One region of the Pararhizobium sp. IMCC21322 genome, then DNA from elsewhere that is predicted to be linked to it. Evidence: predicted binding sites of a transcription regulator. Region 1 holds the regulator's gene; the other holds the start of a gene.
What was found. The regulator HrcA, encoded in region 1, represses chaperone genes, less so after heat shock. The targets are predictions, from matches to a motif close to GTTAGCACTCNCNNNNNGNGAGTGCTAAC.
Positions count from the first base shown of each region.

Region 2: groES (co-chaperone GroES) is a predicted target of HrcA. The motif match lies at 2,002-2,030, and genes of this name have one in related genera.

Region 1 covers NZ_CP132335.1:391,639-395,649, forward strand. The annotation lists gene hemW (radical SAM family heme chaperone HemW) at 1-137, opposite strand, end outside; gene rdgB (RdgB/HAM1 family non-canonical purine NTP pyrophosphatase) at 165-806, opposite strand; gene rph (ribonuclease PH) at 807-1,520, opposite strand; gene hrcA (heat-inducible transcriptional repressor HrcA) at 1,726-2,799, shown strand; gene grpE (nucleotide exchange factor GrpE) at 2,879-3,559, shown strand; gene RAL91_RS02000 (alpha-ketoglutarate-dependent dioxygenase AlkB) at 3,578-4,011, opposite strand, start outside.
Region 2 covers NZ_CP132335.1:1,868,854-1,872,864, reverse strand. The annotation lists gene RAL91_RS09065 (hypothetical protein) at 1-426, shown strand, start outside; gene RAL91_RS09060 (GNAT family N-acetyltransferase) at 435-947, shown strand; gene RAL91_RS09055 (DMT family transporter) at 955-1,881, shown strand; gene groES (co-chaperone GroES) at 2,091-2,378, shown strand; gene groL (chaperonin GroEL) at 2,440-4,011, shown strand, end outside.

The DNA.
Region 1 (4,011 bases):
GGACATTTGGCCGCGCAGAACGGCCAATGCACATAGATGCCGAACCCGGCATCCCGCGTTGGATGATCGGGGCCATCCAGTGCACCATGCGGCTGGCTGCTTGCTGCCGGCTTCTGATTGTCTGTGTTTTGTTCCATGAGTTTCAAACGACCGAAGCCCGGATCCTACAGCGCATATTTCTCAAACAGGGCAAATGCCCGCGCCCGGTGTGACAGGCCCGGTTCCCCATCGGGGCGCGGTCCGTGTTTCTCCTGCGGCGTCATCTCTCCAAATGTCTTATCATGATTCTCGGGAAGGAAGATGGGGTCATATCCAAAACCCTGCGTGCCACGCGGTGGCCACACGATCTCGCCTCGTATGATACCCTCAAAAACGAAGGCCTCACCATCAGGATAGGCAAGACACAGGGCACTGACGAATTGCCCGCCCCGCTTTGCAGCCTCGGTTGCGCCCTTGGCCAGCATGGCTTCCTGCACATTGCGCATGGCCATGGAAAAATCCTTATCCGGACCTGCCCATCTGGCTGAATAAATGCCCGGATCCCCGTCCAGGCAATCAACCGACAGGCCGGAATCATCAGAGAGTGCGGGAAACCCGGTGGCCGTGGCGGATGCCAGCGCCTTCAGTTTTGCATTGGCGGCAAATGTGGTGCCGGTTTCTTCCGGTTCCGGCAAATCCAGCTCGGCTGCAGACACGACTTCGATACCGTGAGGCACGACAAGATCGCGAATTTCGCGCAATTTTCCTGCATTGTGGCTCGCCAGCACAAGTTTACCGCCAGTCAGTCTGCGAACCAGGTTGCTCATTTACATGATCGCCATGTTCTGCAACGAGACAAGCTGCTTAATACCGTCTTTCGCCAGATCCATCAATTGTTTCAACTCGTCTTCGGAAAACGGTTCCTGCTCGGCAGTACCCTGAATTTCAACAATGCCGCCAGCGCCGGTCATGACAAAATTGGCATCGGTTTCCGCAGTGGAATCCTCGTCATAATCCAGATCCAGCACAGGTGTGCCCTTGTAAATTCCGCAGGAAATGGCGGCCACATTGTCTTTCAACACAGTGCCTGTCACCAGATTTCGCTGGCGCATCCAGGCAATACAGTCGCTGAGTGCCACCCAGGCACCAGTAATCGCCGCTGTCCGTGTTCCGCCATCAGCCTGTATCACATCACAGTCGAGGGTAATCTGTCGCTCACCAAGGGCCTGCATATCAACAACGGCGCGCAGGGAGCGTCCAATCAGGCGTTGAATTTCCTGTGTCCGGCCGGATTGCTTGCCGCTGGCCGCTTCCCGGCGCATACGCCCACCGGTGGAGCGGGGCAGCATACCGTATTCAGCTGTCACCCAGCCCTTACCGCCGCCACGCAGCCAGGGTGGAACATTTTCAGCCAGACTGGCAGTGCACAACACATGCGTGTCACCAAACTTTACCAGGCACGAGCCTTCAGCATGTTTTGAAACGTTGCGTTCCAGCGAAACGGCACGCAGGGCATCGGGTTCGCGATTGGATGGTCTCATGAGGCTCTTCTCTAAAATGGCTTCGAATCATCGCTCTTGATAGACAAGCCTGCGCCGAATGCAAAGCGCAGAAAACAAACATGCTGAACCGGCTTGCCGAAGTTTCACTTTCCATGAGGCTTGGCAGACACTAAGTTTGTAAAAGGCAAGATGCCTGACCGGGATGAAAGTCTGGCTAAAACCAACTGTCTGCGGGATGAGAAGAATGGCCACCGACACGCGCTTTTTTGATCAGGATATGGATGAACGCTCGCATCAGGTATTTCGCCGGATTGTCGAAGCCTATATGGAGGACGGCGCGCCTGTCGGGTCGCGCAATCTGTCCCGCACCCTGTCGCTAAACCTATCGCCAGCCTCGGTCCGCAATGTGATGTCCGATCTGGAGCAGATGGGCCTTATCTATGCGCCGCATATCAGCGCAGGACGTCTGCCCACGGAACGCGGCCTGCGTTTCTTTGTCGATGCGATGATGGAAGTGGGCGATCTGGATGAGAACGCACGCCAGCAGATCGATGCCCAGTTTGAGAGCAACAGGGCCGAAAACTCGGGAGACACGCTTCTGGCAGATGCCAGCCGCATGTTGTCTGGTGTCTCCAAGGGCGCTGGGCTGGTGCTGACCGGCAAGCGCGAAGTGCCGCTGAAACATATAGAGTTTGTCCGCATTGAAGACGGGCGCGCGCTGGTTGTGCTGGTGGCGCAGGATGGCGCGGTGGAAAACCGCATCATCGATATTCCCAAAGGCATGCCTGCAGCGTCGCTTGTTCAGGCCTCCAATTACCTGAATGAAGGTCTGCGTGGCCGCACGCTGCCGGAAGCGCGTGTCGAACTTCAGCAATTGCTGGAATCCCAGCGCCGTGAACTGGATGACCTGACGGCCCGGCTGGTGGAAGAGGGACTTGCCACATGGGCCGGTGTCAATGAGGGCGCCAGAAACGCGCAAAATCTCATCGTTCGGGGCCGCGCCAATCTGTTGGAGGATGTCGGGCAGGGCGAAGATCTGGACCGCATCCGACTTCTGTTTGAAGATCTGGAGAGCAAGTCCGACCTGATTGAGTTGCTGGGGTCTGCTGAAACCGGCGATGGTGTGCGCATCTTCATCGGCTCCGAAAACAGCCTGTTCTCCATGTCCGGCTCATCGCTGGTGGTCGCCCCCTATCACAATGCGGAAGACAATGTCGTCGGCGTGCTGGGTGTCATCGGCCCGACACGGTTGAATTATGGCCGCATCATCCCCGTTGTGGATTATACAGCCCAGCTTTTGGGAAAAATGCTCAGTTAACGAGATTGGCGGTTGATTTTTTACCGCCAAGCTTCGATATCCCCACCACCAGATTAAATCGAAAAGACCGTGATCGATCATGAGCGACGAAACCAAAAAAGCTGACCCATTGAAAAACGAAGCAGACGACAGCGAATTGTCGAACACTGAAGCCTCTGAAGAGGGCTCGTCTGAAGAACAAGAAGACGAGACCCCGACCGGCAAGCGGACACCGGAAGAGGTGATTGATGCTTTGCTTGAGGAAAACCAGAGTTTGCGGGATGAAAAGGAAGCCCTGAGAGACCAGATGCTGCGTGTGGCCGCCGACATGGAAAATCTGCGCCGCCGCACCCAGCGTGAAGTGGCCGATTCCCGGCAATACGCAATTTCCAATTTTGCCCGCGACGTGTTGAGCATTGGCGACAATCTGGATCGTGCCATTTCAACGGTCTCTGAAGAAGAGAAGGAAACGGCCGGAACCACATTGGCAGCGCTTGTGGAAGGCGTTGAAATGACGGGCCGGGAAATGGTGCGTGTGTTCGCCAAACACGGCGTCACCAAGGAAGAGCCGGAAGGCGAGAAATTCGATCCAAATCGCCATCAGGCTGTGTTTGAGGTGCCAAACCCTTCTGTTGCCAGTGGCATGGTGGTTCAGGTCATGCAGGCGGGCTATATGCTGGGTGACCGAGTTTTGCGTCCCGCCATGGTTGGTGTGTCCAAAGGCGGCCCAAAATCAGGACCAAAAGCTGTTCCAGATGACGAGTCAGATGTAGAAGACTGATCTCAGCGCACCGACCCGTCAGGCAGTGACCCGTCTTAGGGTCAAATTGATTCGTCCCGGCGCTTTCAGCAAAGTGGAAGTGCCGGGGTAAATCCGGTCCACGCCGTGAAATGCCAGTCGGCTTTCACCGCCCATCACCAAAACATCCCCGGAATGCAGCTTGAAGCTTTTTGTCGGACCGTTGCGCTCGGTCGTGCCAGTGCGGAACCGGCAATCATCTCCCAGAGATACGGAAACAACCGGTGCTGTAAACACCGCCTCGTCCCGATCCTGATGCAGACCCATTTTGGCGCTGGGTTGATAATAATTGATCAGACAGGCCTGTGGTCTGGGAGCTTCTTTCGCCACGGCATCCCACAATGTCAGCAGCTCTGGAGGCATGTCAGGCCAAGGCGCATTCGTCACCGGATGGGTCTTCTGATAGCGATAGCCTGCCTTGTCCGCCACCCAGC
Region 2 (4,011 bases), 1.5 Mb from region 1:
GACGCGTTGTGGGGCCTGCAACAGTTCAAGATTGTCGAGACCACATTATTAATCGATGGCGAGCCGCAGCAGACCGCAATTCTGCGATCCGGCGAGGCCCTCACAATCAGCGCTTTATTGGCTGGGTTCAGCTATGAGGGAAGCGACGACAATCTGTCCGTTTCGTTTGCTGTTGATGTGGACATTCGTCATGCCAATGGCCGCGTGTTGGCCAGCATGCAGGACTTCGCCTCTGTTTCCCAAACAGTTTCAGGCCGGGTTGCCGAGTTTTCCATTGAAATGAACCTGACAACACCTGCCCTGCTGGATGGAGATTATGAAGCCGCCTTTACCCTGCGCGATCTGGCATCAGGACAAGCTGCGCAATTTGTGCAGGGCTTCAGCATCAAGGGCATTCTTGGGACAATGCCGCAACAAGGCAATTAGGGTCCAGCATGACGGATTTTGTAATCGATACAGCTGATGATGGATCTGGCAGCGGACTGGCAATGCTCATTGCAACGGTCTATGGCGAATATGAGAATTGCCCCTTTGTAGCGGACGAATTTAGAGAGCTTGATGCCGTGTCCACATATTTCCGAAATTTGGGCGGGGAAATCTGGGTTGCCAGAGCGGCAGACTCACCAGGCAACAGCACTGCGTTAATTGGCTGTCTGGCGATTGTTCCTGCTCTGAAACCAGGCGTATTTGAATTGTTTAAAATGTATGTTGCGAAAAGCGCGCGCGGCACAGGGCTAGCACAAGAGCTGTATGCTGAAGCTTTAAAATGGGCAGGCGCACACGATCTGAAATCCCTGCGACTTTGGACTGATACGCGTTTTGCGAGCGGCCACAGATTTTACGAAAAACAGGGATTCGCCAAGCAGCCGGTTGTGCGGTATCTGGGGGATGCCGGGCAGACTTGGGAATACCTGTTTGTCTGCAACGCACCAATCGCTCCATCATAGGCCCGCTTTGTCCGAAACTGCACTCAGCAAACACGATCTGGCTCCGCTGGCAGCGATGACGGTCGCATTGTTTGCCCTGTCCCTGCTGGATGCTGGTATCAAGACAGCGTCATTTGATCTGCAAACCTGGCAAATCGTGGTCATGCGCTACGGTGTCGGGGTCGTCTTTGCATTTATCTTCTTTGTTTACAGCACGCCGAGAGCATCCCTTTCTACACGTTTGGCAGGGCTTGCTTCCTGGCGGTTGCTGTCCACCAGCTTTATACGAGCGGTGTTTGTTGTTCTCACTGCCAGCTGCTTCTTTTTCGCCCTGTCCGAGCTTCCTCTGGCACGCGCGGTAACGATTGTCTTCACAGCGCCCTTGTTTATGGTTTTGCTGTCCAGAGTGATCCTGAGTGAACCCATTGCCGCTTCCGCCCTGGTTGCAATCGCGCTCGGGTTCAGTGGCGTGCTGGTTATTTTTGGCGATGCATTTCTGGAACCGTTGGGCGGTGCTTTGATCCCCATGGTCAGTGCCTTACTGGCAAGCCTGTTCTATGCGCTGACAATTGTGCTGTCACGCAAGCACACCGCACATACCGCGCCGGAAGAAATGGTTATGCTGCAATCCGGCTTTGCCCTTCTGTTGGCCCTGCCATTTGGTCTGTTGCCTCTGCCCCAAACCGGTTGGGTCGCGGTTGACGGGCGTCTGTTTGTACTCTTCATGGCAATCGGGTTTTTGGGAACAGCCGGTCATTTGATGATCGTATGGGCGTTGAAGCGTGAGACGGCCTCGCGATTGGGGCCGATAGAATATACCGCTCTGATCTGGGCGGTTGTGTTCGGATATCTGTTTTTTGGAGAAGTCCCGGAAAGTCGCACATTGTTCGGAGCCGCGCTTGTTGTCCTGGCTTGCCTTGTCGCCGGACGAAAGAAACTGCCGCATCCCACTTAGACGCGTATCTTCCATCTTCGCAGTTTTTAAAACAACCGAATGATTTCGGCGGATATTCAGCACACAATTCGCGATCTGCTGTTGACACAGGCCGTTGTAATCATTATCTCCCCGCAGTCGGTTAGCACTCTCTTGAAAGGAGTGCTAACATAGTTTTAGATCAACGTTTCGCATCCATTTCGGATGCCTAGCAGAAGGAAAAGAAGACGATGAAATTCCGTCCTCTCCACGACCGTGTGGTAGTTCGCCGCGTAGAGTCCGAGGAAAAGACCGCCGGTGGTATCATTATTCCAGATACCGCTAAAGAAAAGCCACAAGAAGGCGAAATCGTTGCAGTGGGCGCAGGCGCACGTGACGAAACCGGCAAGGTTCAACCTTTGGACGTCAAAGCTGGCGACCGTGTTCTTTTCGGCAAATGGTCCGGCACCGAAGTCAAGCTTGACGGTGAAGACCTGCTGATCATGAAAGAATCCGACGTTATGGGCGTAGTTGGCTAAGCCATCTCTGCCCTTAATCACATTCTAGATTTTCACGACTTGAGAGAAGGATCTCAAAATCATGGCTGCTAAAGAAGTAAAATTCGGCAGCGACGCGCGCGATAAAATGCTGCGCGGCGTCGACGTTCTTGCCAATGCTGTAAGAGTAACACTCGGCCCTAAAGGCCGGAACGTTATTCTCGACAAATCTTTCGGCGCACCGCGCATCACCAAAGATGGTGTATCCGTTGCCAAGGAAATCGAACTGGAAGACAAGTTCGAAAACATGGGCGCACAGATGGTGCGTGAAGTTGCCTCCAAAACCAACGATGTTGCAGGCGACGGCACGACAACTGCAACTGTTCTGGCTCATGCCATCGTCAAGGAAGGCGCCAAATACGTTGCCGCCGGCATGAACCCGATGGATCTGAAGCGCGGAATCGAAATGGCGGTTATTGCTGCCGTTGCTGATCTTGAAGCCCGTTCAAAGACCATCAGCACTTCTGAAGAAGTTGCTCAGGTCGGCACGATCTCCGCCAATGGCGACAAGATTGTCGGCGAAAAAATTGCCGAAGCCATGCAGACTGTTGGCAATGAAGGCGTCATCACGGTTGAAGAGTCCAAAGCTCTTGAGTTCGAGCTGGAAACCGTTGAAGGCATGCAGTTTGACCGCGGTTACCTGTCTCCTTACTTCGTGACCAACTCCGAAAAGATGATCACTGAGCTGGAAGACCCGTACATTCTTCTGCATGAGAAAAAACTCTCCAACCTGCAGGCGATGCTCCCAATTCTGGAGAAAGTTGTTCAGTCCGGTCGTCCTTTGTTGATCATTGCTGAAGACGTTGAAGGCGAAGCCTTGGCGACCCTCGTGGTCAACAAGCTGCGCGGTGGCTTGAAAGTTGCGGCTGTTAAGGCACCTGGCTTTGGCGACCGTCGTAAAGCCATGCTGGAAGATATTGCCATTCTGACCGGTGGTGAAGTGATCTCCGAAGATCTCGGCATCAAGCTGGAAAACATCGAAATGGAAATGCTCGGCACAGCAAAGCGCGTTTCCATCACCAAAGAGAACACAACTGTTGTTGATGGTGCCGGTGAAAAAGAAGGCATTGAAGCACGCGTTGCACAGATCAAAGCTCAGATCGAAGATACAACTTCTGACTATGATCGCGAAAAACTGCAGGAGCGTCTTGCTAAACTGGCTGGCGGCGTTGCCGTTATCCGCGTTGGCGGTGCAACTGAAGTTGAAGTGAAAGAGCGCAAAGATCGTGTCGACGATGCTCTGAACGCAACTCGTGCTGCTGTTGAAGAAGGCATCGTGCCAGGTGGTGGCGCTGCGCTGCTGCGTGCAACTGTTGCCGTTGGTGAACTGTCCTCCGACAATCCTGACATTCAGGCTGGTATCAAGATCGTTCTGCGCGCATTGCAGGCTCCGATCCGCCAGATTGCTGAAAACTCCGGTGTTGAAGGTTCAGTTGTCGTCAACAAAGTTCTGGAAGGCAAAGATCCATTTGGTTTCGATGCTCAGACCGAAGAATATGTTGATCTGATTGCGGCTGGCATCATCGATCCAACTAAAGTGGTTCGTACTGCCCTTCAGGACGCAGCGTCTATTGCAGGCCTGCTGGTCACAACAGAAGCCATGGTCGCTGACAAG